2 regions of the Petrocella sp. genome follow, and region 2 is predicted to be linked to the other one. Evidence: predicted binding sites of a transcription regulator. Region 2 holds the regulator's gene; the other holds the start of a gene.
The links. The regulator Rex, encoded in region 2, represses fermentation and respiration genes when NADH is low (regulators of the CRP and FNR family bind a similar motif). The targets are predictions, from matches to a motif close to ATTGTTAANTANTTAACAAT.
Positions count from the first base shown of each region.

Region 1: a site for Rex is predicted at 7,173-7,192, ahead of AC6F8J_RS05690 (carboxyl transferase domain-containing protein). Genes of this name have one in related genera too.

Region 1 is NZ_JCBCDA010000048.1:24,526-34,825, forward strand. It holds gene AC6F8J_RS05660 (aminoacetone oxidase family FAD-binding enzyme) at 1-706, opposite strand, end outside; gene AC6F8J_RS05665 (SIS domain-containing protein) at 715-1,626, opposite strand; gene AC6F8J_RS05670 (oxaloacetate decarboxylase subunit alpha) at 2,009-3,421, opposite strand; gene AC6F8J_RS05675 (sodium ion-translocating decarboxylase subunit beta) at 3,455-4,684, opposite strand; gene AC6F8J_RS05680 (biotin/lipoyl-containing protein) at 4,786-5,160, opposite strand; gene AC6F8J_RS05685 (OadG family transporter subunit) at 5,171-5,518, opposite strand; gene AC6F8J_RS05690 (carboxyl transferase domain-containing protein) at 5,533-6,996, opposite strand; gene AC6F8J_RS05695 (pseudouridine synthase) at 7,244-7,954, opposite strand; gene scpB (SMC-Scp complex subunit ScpB) at 7,977-8,651, opposite strand; gene AC6F8J_RS05705 (segregation/condensation protein A) at 8,721-9,461, opposite strand; gene AC6F8J_RS05710 (zinc metalloprotease) at 9,471-10,070, opposite strand; gene AC6F8J_RS05715 (pyrimidine-nucleoside phosphorylase) at 10,280-10,300, opposite strand, start outside.
Region 2 is NZ_JCBCDA010000066.1:1,027-10,764, reverse strand. It holds gene AC6F8J_RS07605 (isocitrate/isopropylmalate family dehydrogenase) at 161-1,351, shown strand; gene AC6F8J_RS07600 (FCD domain-containing protein) at 1,379-2,074, shown strand; gene AC6F8J_RS07595 (ATP-binding cassette domain-containing protein) at 2,172-4,094, opposite strand; gene AC6F8J_RS07590 (redox-sensing transcriptional repressor Rex) at 4,265-4,897, shown strand; gene AC6F8J_RS07585 (hypothetical protein) at 5,078-5,674, shown strand; gene acpS (holo-ACP synthase) at 5,671-6,057, shown strand; gene AC6F8J_RS07575 (NAD(P)H-hydrate dehydratase) at 6,038-7,576, shown strand; gene alr (alanine racemase) at 7,597-8,757, shown strand; gene AC6F8J_RS07565 (MATE family efflux transporter) at 8,886-9,738, shown strand, end outside.

The DNA.
Region 1 (10,300 bases), on a different contig from region 2:
GTGTAAAAAGCATTTCTCCAAAACCACGATATAGTAATTTGTCCTTAGTTTTTAATATAAGTTCAACATTTTTTAGCGAAAGACCTTGAAGTGTCTTAACCCATTCTTCTACAATGATTAGGGGTACAAGTCCTTGTTCCTGCCTTATTATTGTATGACCCGCATCTTTAGCAAATAGGTAACCGTCACCGGTAGCACCGGTCATCTGATAGGATATACCGCCTGTAGCAACGATAACATCCTCTGCTTCAACAAACAAATCATCTAAATAAACACCTTTAACACAACGCTTTTCTATGGCTATCCCAGTTACTTTAGATTTTAAACGAACATCTACTTTCAAATCCTTCATCGCATTCATAAGTGCATTAATAACATCCGAAGACTTATCCGATTGAGGAAATACTCGGTTACCTCGCTCGACCTTCGTTTCTAAACCAATTTCATTAAAAAATCGAACGACACTTTCACTATCAAAAGTATAGAAGCTGCTGTATAGGAATTTGGGATTCGTGACCACTTGCTTAATGAGTGCTTCCACGTTCACCTCATTGGTGAGGTTGCATCTGCCTTTTCCGGTGATATAGAGTTTTTTTCCTAACTTTTCGTTTTGTTCCATTAAGGTCACATCATGACCTTCTCTAGCTGCCATAATGGCAGCCATCATACCGGCCGGTCCACCACCAATAATTATGACTTTTTTCATACTCACACCTAAAACTTATCAGATCGTAGATTAAGATTATACCCAATGTTTAAATCATCATCATTATCATACACCTGATATTCTGTCCATATCTGTTCAAGATTGCCTAATGCTTCGACAACCACATCCTTCTTTTTAATGCATAAAGCAACGATAAGTGCATTAATTAGACTGAGTGGTGCAACAAGAGAATCTACAAAAGAAGCCATATCACTTCTGGCAATCAATGCGCAATCTGCAAACTGTATCATAGGTGAAAGCAAGCTGTCTGTAATGGTGATAACGCCAGCGTTTCTGGTTTTGGCAAATTCCATAGCCTTTAAAGTGCGTTTAGAATATCTAGGAAAGCTTATGCCGATTACCACATCTTCTTCTTTTAAACGATAGATTTGTTCGAACATTTCGCTAACACTGTTGGTATGTATTAATTTTACATTATCAAAAACAAGGTTAAAATAAAAACCCAAAAAATTGGCTAAAGTTGCACTGCTTCTAACACCTATGATATAGATGGTTTTTGCTTCTAAAATCATATCAACCGCCTGATCAAAGACAGCCTCTTCAATTTCTTCTAATGTATACTTAATCTTATCTGCATCGGATTGCAAGACCGATCTTAGAACATGAGATTGATCAATACGATCGGATGTCACTTCCACTCTTTGAATAGAGGTTAATTTTGTTTTGACCAATTCTTCCAAAGCTCTTTGGAGTTTTGGATATCCATCATAACCAAGTTCATTGGCAAAGCGTACAACTGTAGACTCACTAACACCAACGATTTTACCTAATCTGGCCGCAGTTAAAAAAACCGCCTTTTCATAATGATCTATAATATAATTGGCAAGCAATTTCTGACCCTTGCTAAACTTTGAATAATTACTGTTAATTCGCTTTACTAAGTCATTTTGTCCATTCATATTTTCCTCTTTTCTAGACCATTTAGTCTATTAACGTCCATAAATTACTAAGTATTCATTGGTGATTAGAGTGTCAAATCCAAGCTTAATACACTTGACGTCTTAAGCAATATTTGCTTCAAAAACTTTAATACAATTCATTTGTCAAACAAATGAATTGTATTAAAGTTTTTCCTTCATTTATTATAAACCAAAGCCACAACAATTACAATTGTTATTTATAAATAGAGTAAAGGCATCGAAACTTTACAGGTTACATTGACACACATATAAGAATATAGTATATTTAGGCGTTCAATCATATAGTTTTGACATTTTAATCATATATGATGACACAAAAGAAAGATTCAGCTACCAAAAAGGTGACTGAATCATCTTTGTTTTATACAGGATAAACTTTGTTATCTTTATCAGCTACAGTCATATCTACTTTTGTCAGCTTTGCATCTCTGTGATTAAAATAATCTACTGCGACTTGAGGGAACAAGGCATAAGACAATACGTCTTCATCTTGCTTGATATATGCACTGGCTTCTTTTCTTAGTTTATCGATTTCCGGTGCTATTAAATCTGCCGGACGACAAGTAATCTGTTTTTCATCACCGATGATCTGCTTTACAATCTCCGGTGATATGGCAACCGGTGTTCGTCCATACTCACCTTTCACCAGAGCTTTGGACTCTTTTGTAATCATTTTGTACCGCTCTCCACCCAAAACATTTAGAACTGCTTGAGTACCAACAATCTGGCTGGTCGGTGTTACCAATGGCGGATACCCAAAGTCAGCTCGAACCCTAGGCATTTCTTCTAGCACTTCTGCAAAACGGTGTTCAGCATTTTGCTCCTTAAGTTGAGAAACCAGATTTGATAACATACCACCCGGTACTTGATATAAAAGGGTTTTAATATTAACACCTAATACTTTTGGATTCATTAGACCGGAATCAAGAGCTGCATCACGCATAGGTCTAAAATAATCTGCAATCTCTGCCAATAATTCTTGATCAAATCCGGTATCAAAAGGTGTATTTCTAAAAGATTCTACCATGACTTCTGTTGCCGGTTGTGCCGTTCCAAGGGCAAATGGCGATATTGCTGTATCTATAACATCACATCCGGCTTCAACCGCCTTCATATAAGACATGGATGCAACACCGGAAGTATAATGTGAATGGATTTGTAAAGGTAAATCCACATTTGCTTTTAGGGCTTTGACCAGTTTTTCGGCTTCATAAGGCACAAGTAGGCCGGCCATATCTTTAATACAGATGGATTTTGCCCCCATGGATTCAAGTTCTTTGGCTAAATCGGTGAAATAGTCGATTGTATGTACTTTGGACAACGTATAGGCAATCGCCACTTGGGCGTGTCCACCTTCTTTATTTGTGGCATCGATAGCTGTTTTTAAATTACGAGAATCGTTCAGGGCATCAAATATTCTAACAATATCAATCCCATTGGAAATCGCCTTCTGAACGAAATATTCAACCACATCATCTGGATAATTTCTATAACCTAGAATGTTTTGACCTCTAAGGAGCATTTGTAATTTGGTGTTTTTAAACCCATCTCGCAAACTTCTAAGACGCTCCCATGGATCTTCTTTTAAAAATCTTAAAGAGGCATCAAAAGTAGCACCCCCCCACACTTCCATAGAATGATAGCCTACTTTATCCAATTTCCGAATAATGGGAAGCATATCTTCTGTGGTCATCCGTGTTGCAATCAATGATTGATGGGCATCTCTAAAAATTGTATCTGTAATTTTTATTGGTTTTTTTATCATGTCTGCCATATTTACCTCCTTGGTCCATTATTATTATTATTATTAAGCTGTTAAAAATAAGGATAAGAATACACCTGCTGCAACCGCCGAACCGATGACACCTGCCACATTAGGTCCCATGGCATGCATAAGCAGAAAATTGCTTTTATCTTCTTCTTGACCGACTTTTTGAACAACTCGAGCCGCCATCGGCACTGCTGAAACACCCGCCCCACCAATAAGAGGATTAATCTGCGTCTTGGACAATTTATTCATCAGTTTAGCAAGTAAGACACCTGAAGCCGTACCAAAGGAAAAGGCAACCAATCCAAGTAATAGTATTCCAAGGGTTTCAAAGTTAAGAAAAGCTTCAGCACTGGTTGTTGCACCAACGGTGATCCCAAGAAATATAGTAATGACATACATTAAAGCATTAGAAGCTACTTCTGCCAATTTTTCCGTAACTCCGGATACTTTGATTAAATTACCAAACATTAGCATACCTATTAAAGGCGCTGTCGTAGGTAGAATCAAAATGACCAAAATGGTAACGACAATTGGGAACAGTATTTTTTCTGTATGAGATACAGGTCTTAGTTGCTTCATTTTAATTTTTCGTTCTTCCTTGGTTGTTAATAACCGCATAATCGGTGGTTGTATAATCGGCACCAGAGACATATAAGAATATGCCGCTACCGCTATAGGTCCAAGCAAATGAGGGGCCAGTTTTATCGCTGTATATATGGCGGTTGGACCATCTGCACCGCCAATAATGGCAATGGCTGCCCCTTCTTTAGGACCAAAGGCAAAAAATTCAGGAAAAAATTCACCTAACATAAGTGCCCCGAAAAAGGCTAAGAAAATACCAAATTGTGCAGCGGCACCTAAAAGAAAACTTTTTGGATTGGCTAACAAGGGACCAAAGTCGGTCAAAACACCAACACCCATAAATATAAGCGGTGGAAATATACCCAATTTATTCCCGTAATAAAGGTAATATAATAAACCTCCCGGGATTTCTTTAGCCTGAGATAGAATATAGGCTACGGTTTCCGGACCGTCTGCTGCAAAGGTTGCAGCCGCTTCAATCTTTGTTCCTGCAAACTCAAATACCGTTCCATCCGGAAGGGGTATTTGAGTCATAGCACCTTCCATAATAAAAGTAATCGGAAGATTAACAAGCAACATACCAAAAGAAATCGGTAACAGCAATAAAGGCTCATAGCCTTTTTTTATAGCCAAGTACATAAGGGTTAAGGATACGACAATCATAATCAAATTCTTGTAACCCATATCAGAAAAATTTTCTACTAACCAGTATAGACCAGAACTGTGGATGAAATTAGCAAAGGCCTCAATAAGTTTTTCCCACATATTCAATGAACCTCCTTGGCCTAATTAAGGGTTGCAATTAAGTCGCCTGCATCCACTGATTGTCCAATAGCAACATGAACAGATGCTACCGTACCTGCAGATGAAGCTACAATCTCGTTTTCCATTTTCATCGCTTCAAGAACGGCGATGACATCACCTTCTTGAACTTTCTGATTTTGAGTAACCTTCAAAGCTACGATTTTACCTTGCATCGGTGCTTCAACTGAAGTACCCTCCACCGCTACTGGTGGGGAAGATGTTGCCGGCTTTTGAACCGGCGCTGATGAAGTTTGTGCCGGTTGGCTTGTTCCTTGCGGTTGTACTCCACCATTTGTAATTTCTTCTACATCTACCTCATAAGTATTACCATTCACTGTCACTTGAAATTTTTTCATAATCGGGCTCCTATCTTCGATTCCATAAAGTATTGGTCTGATTAATTCTTCTAAAAGATCTGACTTGTAATTGATCACTTGACCTTTCCATGCTTGCAGCAATGGCTGCAACAATGACTGCAATCAATTGAGCATCGTCATCATCTGACACCTCAGGTATCAAATGTTCTGTATCATTGGTTTGACTTTTCTCTGGCTGTGATGTCTTCTTAACCGTTGATTTAAAAAATTTTGAAAGATTAATGTTATTAATATATTTGAAAAGACTGATTACAATCGCAATGAGTACAAGCACCAAAAAAACTGTACCCACACCATTAATGGTTCCAACCAAGCCTTCTTCCAGCCATTCTGCCATATTCATTCACCACCTTAAACAGATCTATGTTTACGTTCTGGACTAAGCACATATTTGGTATACAACATCTCTAGTGCTGCAATCAGTCTTTTACGTGTTGCTGTCGGTTCTATGATGTCATCAATATAACCTCGACTTGCCGCTTTATATGGCGACATTTGTTCTTCTTGATAAAGCTTTGTTTTTTCTTTAATCACTTCCGCTGCAATCGTTGAAGTTTCTATTTCTTTTGAATACATAATACGAACAGCTGATTCCGCGTCCATAAAGGATACCTTAGCCTTTGGCCAAGCAAAGACAAAATCAGCACCAATATGTTTGCTATTAAAAGCAACATAAGCAGATCCAATAGCCCTATTGGTCAAAACACTTATTTTAGGGACCGTTGCATGAATAAAACTGCTCATCATCTTTGCCACGTATTTGGACTGGCCTGCTTGTGTTTCTTCAAGACGCGCTGTATATCCAACCACATCTACTAAAGTCACTAACGGTATTCCAAATGCATCAAGCTTGTCCACAAACTCTGCGATTTTTTGACACCCTCGTAAACTGATTCTTCCATCTTCTTCAGCTGCTTGGTTTGCAATCAAACCAACCGTCATATTACCAAGCTTGCCTAGCCCCAAGGTTATGTCCTTACCATATTCACTTTTTAAGGGCATGAAGCTACCAACATCTGCAATGGCAGCCAAAGCTGCGCTTCCGTCAAGCCCATCCTTTATGTCCGCGCTAAAGCTAGGTATCAGACGGTTCAAATCATCGCCTGTGCCACCGTAAGGTGCTTCTTCTTTATTATTAGAAGGAAGGAGTTCTATAAGGGTTCTTATACCGTTCAAAAGTTGTGTCTCGTCTTCAAACACCACATCAATCATACCGGATTCTTTTGCATTAAAAGCGGAACCACTTAACGTATCATTCGATGCTTTGGTATGGTCCAAAGTATTGGCACTATTTAAATACAAGGATGTTGACTCTTTCTTCATAAAAGTGAAGTCAGCCAATGAAGGTATCAAAGCGCCGTTGCCACCACAAGTCCCTAAAACAGCCATGATTTGGGGTATAACACCCGATGCCATGGATTGCTTAATAAATATCTGTCCATACCCTTCTAGGGCGTCTGTACCTTCTTGCAGGCGCATGCCGGCAGAATCTAATAAGCCTACGATCGGTGCGCCTGTTTTGATTGCAAGGTCATATAATGCTACAATCTTTTTTGCATGCATTTCCCCAAGCGAACCACCAATCACGGAAACATCCTGACTAAATACATACGTTAAGCGTCCTTCCACCGTACCATAGCCGGTCAAAACGCCGTCAGCAGGTGCTTCTATGGTCGTCATGTTATAGTCTGTCTGTCGTGGTTTAACAAAAGCACCTATTTCTACAAAAGAATTTTGATCCAATAATAGATCAATACGATCTCGTGCAGTACTGCGACGGTTAGTGAGTTTTTCCAAATCTTGCTGCATACTCATGCATTAACCTCCAAATATAAAGTTGCATTTATTTAAAGTATTTGACAACATACCATTTTATGAAATCGGTGGTTATATTGCATAAGTATTTTAAATAAACACAAGGATTTTGTGTGTAATATACCAAGTTCCAACGACTATTATTGTAACTCAGCCCTACTAAAATAGCAATAGGGTTTGTAATTTTTTTAACGATATATGGCTAAAGGGTCAAAATTAAAAAAAGCCGAGACCGCCTCTACCATCCTTAAAGTTGCTTCAGATAGTTGATTTCATCTCGGTTTAATGGACGGTATTGTCCGTATTTAAGACCTGCCATCGTGATTGTACCAATAGCTGTTCTTTCAAGGGCTACAACGTTGGAACCTACGGCTTCAATCATTCTTCTGATTTGTCTGTTTTTTCCTTCTTGTAAGATGACTGAATAGACTTGATAACGACTTGAATCTTTAATGAGCTTCACTTTACAGGGTCTTGTTTTCTCACCGTCAAGATTAACACCAGCCCGTAACTTTTTCACGTCATTTTCTGTAATAGGTGGTTCGATTTTTACTTCATAATGCTTTTCAATATCATGTTTTGGATGGGTTAGCTTATAAGTCAGCTCACCATCATTGGTCAGAATAATCAAACCGCTGGACATATAGTCTAACCTGCCTACCGGATATAATCTGTGATGGCTTTTAATCATATCCACTACATTTGTACGATTTTTCTCATCAGAAGCTGTGGAAACGACCCGAACAGGCTTGTGAAGTAAAAAGTATTCTAAACGTTCAACTTTTTTCAAATCTTTATTTTTATAGGTAACCACATCTTCTAGAGGATTAATCTTTATACCCATTTCTCTTACGACATGCCCATTAACTTTGATTTCGCCATTAGAAATAAGTTTTTCAGCGGCTCTTCTAGATGAAATACCTGCATCGGCAATGTATTTTTGTAGTCTAATTTCCATTGTTTCCTACTTTCTTAGAACCTTAAGGTTCTTCTACAATCAACACCAACTTATCCAAATCAATGCCCTTGCCTTCATCTGCTTGATCTACTTCATCTACGAGATCCGGATAAACTTCTGATACATCCTCCTGTGGTAATGAAAGTTGCATCTCTTGTTCAACTTCGTCTTTAAGATGGCTTAAGGCTTCTGCCCCAATCTCCGGAAGCTCTTTTACAGATTGCAGACCAAACCCTCTCAAAAAATCTTTAGTCGTACCAAAAAGAATTGGTCTACCAGGGACTTCTAGGCGCCCAACCTCACAGACAAGATTGTACTCAATAAGCTTATTTACCGCGTGATTCGAATTAACCCCTCTAATGGCTTCTACCTGAGCGCGTGTAACCGGTTGTTTGTAAGCAACAATAGATAAAGTCTCTATCAATACATCCGTTAAAATGAATTCCTTTAGCTTAAAATTAATTTTCTTAACATGCTCATAATATTCTCGCTTGGTACACATCTGAAAGCTCTCATCGATTTCAATGAGCATAACACCACGTTCATGTTCATCGTATTTATCTTTCATATTCAACAGGACGTGATAAACATCCTCCACAGAGAGTTCTATGGCTTCTGCTATTTTTCTTGTGGGCACCGCCTCACCCATAGAAAAAAGTATGGCTTCAATGGCTGCTTCAGTTTTACTAAAATTCATGTTTTTTCCTTCTTACATAATATTTTTAAGACCACTTCTTAAATGCTTTTGCTTTTTGGATATGGGATTTTAAACAAATCGAATAATAAGGTCATCAAAAACTTCCGTTTGAATAACTCGTATACTGCCCATTTTCATCAACTCTAGTACGGCAAGAAAAGTAACAATCATTTCTACTTTCGTACTTAGATTATCTAATAAATCTGCGAAACTAAGAGAACTATAATTTTCTCTTAAGTTCAGTAATTGTTCAATCTTTTCTTGTACTGTAAAAGCCTCTTTTTTAATATCACCAAAATGACTTCTAACCACATCCATCTTGTCTTCATTCCTCTTAAGAACCGATTGAAAAACTTGATATAATTTCCCAAAATCGATGGACTCAAGTAGAGCTGAAGTATCTGGTGCTTGAGTATAATTCTTCACTTCCTCCGGTATACTTGCTTCTTTGAAAAGAATCTTGTCTGCTTGATTATGACGTTCCTTCAAATCCATGGATATCATCTTATATTTACGATATTCCAGAAGCTTTTCTACCAAAACCGCTCTTGGATCTTCATTCTCTTCTTCATCTTCTTCATACTTGGGTAATAGCATCTTCGATTTAATATTAATCAAAATGGCAGCCATCTCAATGAACTCAGACATAACCTCCATCTGACCTACTTCCATATGACGCATATGCTCCAAATACTGCTTGGTCACCACCACTATGGGTATATCATATATATTTAATTTGTTTTTATCAATAAGATGCAGTAAAAGATCCAAAGGACCTTCAAAATTATCCAGTTTAACTGATAGGACCATATTTTTCTCCTATACCATTAGATTAAGAATTGGGTTCAGAATCTCTCTTGCAAGTATTTCTACGATATTAAAAGCAATCATCAGTATAAAACCGGCATGAATGTATCGCTGATTTTGGATGAGTTTAAAATAGTTATTAGGTGAAAAAGAATATATTATCTTACTCATATCCAGCGGAGGTACAGGAAACAGGTTCACCAAGAAAATAACCATATTAAAAACCACCAGTTTATAAGCACCATATATAATGAATGGATTCGCTTTGACCTGTATCAAATAATTGAAGATTGGCAACATAAACAACATAAATAGAAGACTGGCCAGCTGACCCGATAACATTAAGGGTAATAGGCTTCTTTCTTTGTCTTTAAGTCGATTTGGGTTGTATTCAAAAGGCTTTTGCCATCCAACACCAAAGGTTGAAAAAGCAAAAAGAATTAGGCCAATAGGATCAATAAACTTGGTTAGTTTAGGTATCACCATGGTTTTTTTTCTATAGATGGGATGGGTTAGGAAATGAGCGGCAAAAACTTTTGGTACTTCGTGAGCCACCATAACCATAACACCACACAAAGTATTGATGATCAATCGTATTATTAATATCGTCATGTTTAATCTCCTAAGTCATCACGTTCAAGATTTTGGGTTCAAAATTCTACCCATAAGCTATTTTACTAATAAATCACGGAAATAGCAAGGGATAAGTCCTACCTAAAGAAGCTTGGCGCAATCAGCTATGTTTTAAAGCTGAATGTTAGAGTATGACTTTTCTAGAGAAGACCAAAAAGCCTCTTTAGAGGCTTTTTGGTTACAATGTTTTATTTCAATAGGCACTTTAT
Region 2 (9,738 bases):
ATTTTGTCTATTTAACCTGTTAAAATACGGAATACAAACAACAGCCAGCTTGACAAAAACTGTATGATTGTATACAATCATACTAAAGTTGCATGTTTATTAATTAATCTGCATAGGTGAAGCATCAAGAATAAATGTTATAATAAAGGCGGTCGTTTTAATGCGACAAATCAAACCAATTATGGCATCAAACGGAGGTAATAAAATGGATTATTTGAAACATTTTGAGACACTTGTCAACAATCAGAAAGCTAGAGTGGCTAAAATGAAGGGACAAGGTGACTTCATTGATTACAAAAGCTTAGACAAAATCATTATCGGTGTTGTCGGTGGTGACGGTATTGGTCCGGTAATTACAGCACAATCTCAGCGTGTGCTTGAATTTTTGCTTGCGGATGAAGTCAAAAAAGGCAAAGTTGAGTTTAGAGTAATTGAAGGTTTAACGATTGAGAAAAGAGCAGAAGTGAATAAAGCCATTCCAGATGAAGTGTTGGCAGATCTAAAAAAATGTCATGTTATCCTTAAAGGACCAACAACGACACCAAGAGAAGGGGATCCATGGCCAAATATTGAAAGCGCTAATGTAGCCATGCGTAAAGAATTGGATCTTTTTGCCAATGTAAGACCAGTTAAAGTACCAGAAGAGGGCATTGACTGGACGTTTTTTAGAGAAAATACAGAAGGAGCATATGTACTAGGAAGTCAAGGTATTCATATTGATGAAGACATTGCTTTTGACTTTAAAGTTATTACAACACAAGGTGCCGAAAGAATTGCTCGTGCAGCCTTTGATTTTGCTAAGAAGAACGGAAAAACACGTGTTACATGTGTGACTAAAGCTAATGTAATTAAGACTTCAGATGGGAAATTCTTAAACGTATGTAAAGAAGTTGCTAAAGAATATCCAGGTATAGAGATGGATGACTGGTACATTGATATCATGACTGCAAAGCTGATTGATAAAAATAGAAGAACACAATTCCAAGTAATGGTGCTTCCTAACTTATATGGTGATATTCTGACGGATGAAGCAGCAGAATTTCAAGGTGGCGTAGGTACTGCCGGTTCAGCCAATATTGGTAAGAGATATGCAATGTTCGAAGCCATTCATGGTTCAGCACCTAGAATGGTGGATGAAGGAAGAGATATATATGCTGATCCTTCTAGTGTTGTTCGTGGTGGTGCTATGTTACTTAGCCATATTGGTTATACTGAGGAAGCAGATAAATTATTCAAAGCCCTTGAGATTTGTGGTCAAACAGAAAAGAAATTGGTGATGACAGGTAGAGATACAGGTGCCACCAATGCAGATTTTGCAAACTATCTCATGGAAACCATAGAGAAATTATAAGAAAAAAATATTTTTTGGAGGCGCGTATTGGATAGCTATAATCTTCAAGAGGAAGTTAATGATAAATACTCATTAAGGGGTCGTGTTTTTCACAAGATACGAGAAGACATCCTTAAAGGTGGCTATAAGCATAAAGAGGCTATTAAAGAATTGCAGGTCGCTTTAGAACTAGGCGTCAGCAGAACACCAGTCAGAGAAGCCTTAAGACAGCTAGAACTTGAAGGTTTGGTCACGATTATACCGAACAAAGGTGCAATCGTGACTGGCATCAATGCAAAAGACATTCAGGATATCTATGCTATACGGTCTATGATTGAAGGTTTGTGTGCTAAATGGGCATCAGAGAACATTACAGCCAGTCAGATTGATGATTTAGAGGAAGTTGTATACTTATCAGAATTTCATCTTGAAAAAGGTCACATTGATCAATTATACGAATTGGATAACAAATTCCACGAAATCTTATACGAGGCTTCAAATAGCAAAATCATGAAACATGTTTTATCGGATTTTCATCATTATGTGCAACGGGTAAGGAAAGCGTCTTTGTCTTCTGTGGATCGAGCGAAAGCTTCTATTAAAGAACACAAAGCCATCCTAGAGGCGCTAAAAATCGGTAATGATAAGATAGCCAGTGAACTGACTAATATACATATTAAGAATACATCCAAGAATGTTAGTGAAAAAAAGATTGTTCAGATTTTGGATATGGATCATAATTAATAGTATTAAAAAGTAGTAACCATGGAGGAAAGTCTTAGGTTGCTACTTTTTTTAGTTTTATCTCAACGGATCCTATGAAAATCCATCCGTAGAATCACTACGTCTTTATTTTTTCTAGTGCATCATGAAGTTGCGTCCATGATTCATATAACTTCTCAAGAGAGGATTCAAGAACTGACTTCTCTTCAGTGAGCCTAGTAGCTGCTTCATGGTCCGTATACACGGCTTCTTGACAGAGTTGCTGATGGATACTCTCTATTTGCTCTTCGTGGCTGTGAATGTCCAATTCAGCTTTTTCAAGAAGGTTTTCTAGTCTTCGCCTTTCGGTTTTTTTTGCTTTATCGTCTAACCAGTTGGATTTGTTTTCTGTTGTTATCTCTGAAAGTATTGCTGTTTCTTCTGAATCATTTATGTCATGCTGTCTTAAGAATTCATCATAATCACCTAAATAGGTTTTGATTTTTTTTTCGGACAAATGCATGACTTTATGGGCGACACGATTGACAAAATAGCGATCGTGAGATATAAACAAGATCGTACCTTGATAACCGATTAACGCATTTTCTAGAACACTCTTTGAAATCAAATCCAAATGGTTAGTAGGCTCGTCCAAAATCAGGAAATTGGCTTCACTCAGCATGAGTTTAACTAAAGTTAAGCGTCCTTTTTCACCACCACTTAGCTTTGAAACATGCTTAAAAACATCATCACTCTTAAAAAGATAGGAAGCTAAGATGTTACGAATTTCTCCTTGCGTGAGTGTAGGGTAGGCGTCAGATATTTCCTCAATTAAGGTATTGTCTGAGTTTAACAATTGATGTTCTTGGTCGTAGTAGCCTATTTTAACTTTTGCACCAAGCTGAATCTGACCAGAATCGGCTTGCATAACTTTATTGATGATTTTAAAAAGGGTTGATTTACCTGATCCGTTATCACCAATGAGTGCAATATGCTCACCTTTTTTTATTTCGAACTGAATATGATCTAGAAGCTCTATACGATCAAAAGATTTACATAGGTCTATGACTTTCATAACATCATGCCCGCTTTCATAACGGGGTTTTAATTGAAGATGCATATCAGCCTGAACTTCCATAGGTCGGTCTAGACGTTCCACTTTTTCTAATAGTTTTTCACGGCTTTCAGCTCTTTTAGCAGACTTTTCTCGATTAAATGAACGTAACTTCTTAATGACATCTTCTTGTTGCTTTATGGTCTTTTGTTGTTGATCATAGTGTTTAGCTTGGATTTCTTTAATATGAGCCTTCTTTTTCATAAAATCAGAGAAATTGCCTTGGTATTCAATGGCTTTACCCATTTCAATCTCTATGGTTTTATTTACAATTTGATCAAGAAAAAAACGATCATGAGAGATGATAAATAAGGTACCTTTATAGGATTGCAAGAATCCCTCTAGCCAGCGAATGGCATCCATATCTAGATGGTTGGTTGGTTCATCTAACATAAGACAGTCGGGATTTAAGATGAGTTCTCTCGCAAGAGCCAGCCTTGTCTTCTGACCACCGGATAGTTTAGACACTTCAAGATCAAAGTCGTCTTGTGAGAAACCTAGACCTTTTAAAACACCTTTGATTAGACTTTCATATTGATAACCATCAATGGATTCAAAAAGATGACGTAATTTAGCATAATCTTCATTAAGTTTATCTAATAAATCAAGATCACCTTCATGAAGATGAATTTTTTCTTCTAAATCGGTAAGTTCATTTTTTATATGAACCAATTGCTCGTTGGCATTGTAAACAGTCTTGTAAAGGGACTGATTTGAATCGGATAATGCATTTTGCTTCAAATAGCCGAATGTTTTACCAGAAGCTTTATAGACAGAACCACGATCAGCTAAAAGTTCACCGGTAAGGATTCTGAAAAGCGTGGTTTTACCGGCACCGTTGATTCCAATGAGTGCTACTTTTTCGCCTTCATTGATAATGAAATTAATATCCTTTAATAAGGTATCTACGATAAATGATTTAGTAATATTTTTACAACTTAATATCATGATTGTATCCTTTCTTTATCTGTGTTTCGACATTATCATACCACTAATTAGAACCATTGAAAAGAAAAAGGAAAGTAAGGTACAAAATAAACAATATACTAATTAGAATTGACAGTTATTTAACAAATAGCTATAATGGTATTAAGATACGGAAGAATGGGGGCCATGATATGTCAGATAAGAGAATATCGACAGCAGTTATAAAAAGATTACCTAGATATTATAGATATCTTGGAGAACTACTTGAGAATGATATCGTTCGAATCTCCTCAAATGAACTAAGTCAACGTATGGATGTTACAGCTTCTCAAATCCGTCAGGATTTAAATAATTTCGGTGGGTTTGGTCAGCAAGGTTATGGGTATAATGTAAGTCACCTGTATAATGAGATTGCGAAGATTTTGGGGCTTGAGAATCACTATAGTGTGATTATAATAGGTTCCGGTAATTTAGGTCAGGCTTTAGCTAATTATACAGATTTTGAAAAGCGTGGTTTTGTTGTAAAAGGACTTTTTGATGTCAACCCAAGATTGGTAGGAATATCTGTTCGGGGTATGGATGTACAAGATATGGATCAACTTAAAGAGTTTGTTGTTGAAAATAACATTGATATAGCCATATTAACCGTCCCAAAAACCAAAGCACCTGCAATAGCCAATGATCTATGCGAATGGGGTATTAGAGGTATATGGAATTTTGCACCTGTTGATTTACAGATTAATAACTATGATGTGGTGGTTGAAAATGTTCACTTATCAGAAAGTCTGATGACTTTGTCTTATCGAATTAAGGATTCTGAGTAATAGTTTGAAATGTAATATACTTGTAATATATTCAATACTTAGTCAAGTTATAATAAGAGATAGGAAATGGTTTGAAGCTGATGGTACTTAGCTTAGAATTTTTTCTATCTTTTTTTACAAATATCTTAGCGTTCCTATTCTACAATGCAACCATCAAATACTATGTTAGGAGTTGTCATGATGGATAAAAAACCTCACATACAGATAAAGAAATCCGAACACATAGTCGTACTTGATCAAAATTGGCATAGTTTATTCACCGGTAAAAAACCATATAAAATAAAAACGTTAGAAAGCCAACTGAACAAACTATTAAAAGAACAGGGTAAGGTTAATACAGAATATAAAGCATACAAAGCTTTGAAAAAAAAGATGATGGATGACATCATTTCAGGTATGTCCCTTGCTTTTGACGATAAGCACGCAGAAGGCACAAAGGAACTGGAAAAAAAGCATAAGCATATTCAAGAGATTAATGGTAAGTTTGATGCCTATGAAAAGAGAAAACAAGAACTACCTCATGAAATAGAAAAAGTGAATCAAACCTTGCTTAAAGAAAGCATGATTATTTTCTATGAGCGTATGATACATAATAAAGAAAAGAAAAGAAGACTTGAATCTGAAATTCAGACCATACATGATAAAGTCAAAGAACTTGTTGGTAAAAAAGAAGATTTGGATGAAGAGAATACAAGGCTTTATGAATTCATACATGATTTAGCCGGTTTAGAAGTTATTGAACAATTGGATGCACATTACTTCGGAGGTGAAGAATGATTGTTGGCATAGGTAATGATATGATAGAAATAGAACGAATCCTTAAAGCAGTATCTAGGCCAAAATTTTTAATGAGATATTTTACAAAAGCGGAACTTAATCTATTTAGGGATAGAAAAATGAACCCATCTACCATTGCAGCAAATTTTTCTATCAAAGAAGCTGTAACCAAAGTCTTTGGGACAGGGTTTAGAGAGTTTGGTCTAAAAGATGTAGAAATATTAAGAAATGAACTTGGAAGACCCTATATTAAGTTGTACGGACAGGCAAAAGAGATGGAAAAGCAAATGGGAATCGACAAATGGCACATTACAGTTTCACATACGAAATCAATGGTTTCCGTTGTTGTATTGGGAGAGAAATATGATTGTAGCAAAGAGTAATCAAGTGGCACTGATGGATCAGACAACAATCAAAGATTATGCAATCCCTGGGATAGTTTTAATGGAGCATGCAGCTATGGCTGTGTGTGATGAGGTCCCTAAAAATCGCAAGTCAATACTGGTTGTGTGTGGCGTTGGCAATAATGGCGGAGATGGCTTTGCCATTGCCAGAATTTTGATTCAGAGGGGCGAAAAGGTAACAGTTCTTGGTGTTGGCAATCCCTTACATCTTAAAAATGATGCAAAAATTATGTACGATAGTTTAGCTCATATTGAAACCGGGCTTTTTTGGTATGAAGTTTGCAGTGAAAAAAAATTAGATCACTTATTTCAAAACTGTGATATTATTGTGGATGCTATTTTTGGTACAGGTTGCAATCGTGAGGTTTCTGAGGGTTATCTAGAAGTCATAGAGAGAATAAATAAAAAGAAGGCATATGTCATTAGTGTAGATATACCATCCGGTGTTAATAGTGATAATGGAAAAATCATGGGCGCGTGCGTAAAGGCAAGTTTGACGGTTACATTCACCTTACCAAAACTTGGCAATATCCTGTACCCAGGTGCAAAAGCAAGTGAACGACTCAAGGTTGTTGACATAGGGATACCGCAGAAAGTGTTGGAGGGTTTTGTTTTTGAATACGAAACCATTGATCAAGATACGATAAGACGCTTACCCTCAAGAAAAACCGATGGCCACAAGTTCACATATGGGAAAGTATTGATTATCGCAGGATCCAAAGATATGTCGGGTGCTGCTTATATGGCTGCCATGGCCGCATATAGGACAGGTACTGGATTGGTTGAGATTCTAACCCATGAAAGCTGCCGTATCAGCCTGCAATGTGCATTGCCGGAAGCCATCATAAAAACATATCAAGATGATTGTGAAAGTATAGAAAAAGCCATTGAAACCGTAAGTCAACAGATAGAATCCTATGATGCAGTACTTATTGGTCCTGGACTTGGACAATCAGAATCAGCTCAACATCTTTTGGCTTTTGTACTTTTACAACCCTATGTACCAATTATTATGGATGCGGATGCTCTTAACTTGCTCTCTGCAAATTTTGATATTCTTTTAGAATCATCTGCGCCTATTATTATGACGCCACATATTGGTGAAATGTCAAGACTTACGAAATTCCCTACTGAAGCGATTAATGAAAATACAGTGGAATTTGCACAAGCATTTTCTAAATCCAATCAAGTCATTACAGTTTTAAAAAGCCATCGTACGGTGGTCTGTAATCAAGAGGGTCTTTGCTGTATTAATCTTTGCGGCAATGATGGCATGGCGACAGCCGGTTCAGGAGATGTACTGGCCGGCATCATAGCTAGTCTTGTTGGACAAGGTATAGAACCATTTAAAAGTGGTGTTTTAGGCGTAGCCATACACAGTTTATCGGGTGATTTAGCATATAGAAATATAGGACGACATGGTTTGATGGCTCATAATATAATAGATGCCATTCCAAAGATTATGATGAGTACAGATAGTCAGAATAGAGAAGAATAGAAGATTAAGGAGACAGATGGATGAGGCATTATCAGCGTGTCATAGCAGAAATCAATTTAGACGCCATTATACATAATTATAGAGAAATTAAAAAATATCTATCAGATGACACTAAGATTTGTAGCGTGATTAAGGCAGATGGCTATGGCCATGGCGCAATACCTATAGCTAAAACTTTAAGTGAAGAAGGTGTAGATGCCTTTGCAGTAGCAGCTTCTCATGAAGCCGTTCTACTTAGAAAAAACAAAATACATTGTCCCATATTGGTATTAGGATATACTAGTGAAGATGATTATGACGATATGGTCAAACATGACATCACCCAAACGGTTTTTCGCTTAGATATGGCTGAAAAGCTTTCAGCAGTCGCAATGCAGTTGGGTAAGAGGGCACGTATTCATATTAAAATAGATACAGGAATGGGTCGAATAGGTTTTATGCCAGACGATCAATCTCTACAAGTTATAAAAAAAATATCTAAATTACCTATGCTTGAAATAGAAGGAATATTCACCCATTTTTCAAGAGCAGATGAATCCGATCATAGTATAAGTCATAATCAGTTAAAAGTCTTTCAAAGTTTTATCGCCAAACTTAAAGAAGCAGGAATTGAATACTATGACATACATATGTCAAATAGTGCAGGATTAATAGAAGTGCAGCAGGCTGAGTTTAATATGGTACGCGTTGGAATTGCTCTATATGGCCTATATCCTTCAGATGAAGTGAATCATACATCCATTAAGCTTAAACCAGCCTTAACCCTTAAGAGCAATATTATTCTACTCAAAGAAATGGATAAAGGCATGCCGATTTCTTATGGCGGTAAGTATGTGACCAGTAGAAAAACCATAGTAGCCACTATACCTGTAGGCTATGGTGATGGTTACCCAAGGGCCCTGTCATCAAAAGGTCGGGTGCTGATTCACGGTTCTTATGCTCCGGTTATCGGACGTATTTGCATGGACCAGTTTATGGTAGATGTGACAGACATAGAAGGTGTTAAAGAAGGTGATGAAGTGGTACTCATTGGAGAGATGAAGGGTCAACATATATCTGTAGAAGAAATAGCCTCCTATATGAACACCATTAATTATGAAGTGGTTTGTCAGCTGGGAAAAAGAATCCCACGGGTGTATTATAAGAATCAAAAGCCAGTTCTATCCATTGATTATTTTTAAGTGTTAAATAAAAAATGAAGCCATAATATAAAATGGTTATAATAACTTGGTAGGAAGCAGATATAAGTGAAGGCTTATGTCTGTTTTAGTCTGCCGAGCCAATAATATGAAGGATAAGAGACAAAAAAATGAAAAAACGCAAAAATAAAATTATTGAAGAAATAAAAATCATTGAAAATGCCAGTCATGCAAGTGATATCGATGTGAGAAGACATTTTTATGCAAAGCTATTTGCTATTGCGATGCCTATGGCACTCCAAAACCTTGTCACATCTTCATTAAACCTAATTGACACATTTATGATTAGTTCGCTCAGTACAGCCTCTATTGCAGGTGTTACAGCAGCAAATAAGCTATTTTTTATACTCTTTCTCTTTCTATTTGGCATCAGTAGCGGTTCATCTATTTTGACCGCTCAGTATTGGGGCGTCAAGGATGTAAAAAACATCAGAAGGGTGCTTGGGATATGTCTCATGCTCGGCATAAGCGGTGCTTTCTTGTTTACGACAGCCGCCTTATTCGTACCTGAAATGGTGATGAGAATCTTCACAAATCAACCCGGTGCAATATCAGAAGGTGCAAGTTATTTGAGGATTATCGGATTCAGTTATATACCGACTTCTATTACTTTTGCCTATGTTTTTATACTAAGAAGTACGGGCAATGTAAAGCTACCCATGAAGATCAGCATAATTGCAATAATACTCAACACCTTTCTCAATTGGGTATTAATATATGGTAATCTTGGCGCACCTGCCCTTGGTGTATCAGGTGCGGCTATTGCGACGGTTATTGCCCGTGGATTGGAATTTGCTTTACTTATGGGTATCATCTATCGTAACAATGAAGTAGCAGCGGCTCGACTCAATGAACTACTAGATATTAATAAGATTTTTTTTGCAAAATATATAAAAACAGTATTGCCAGTCATCTTTAACGAGCTAATATGGGCAGTTGGTGTTACCATGTATGACTTGGTCT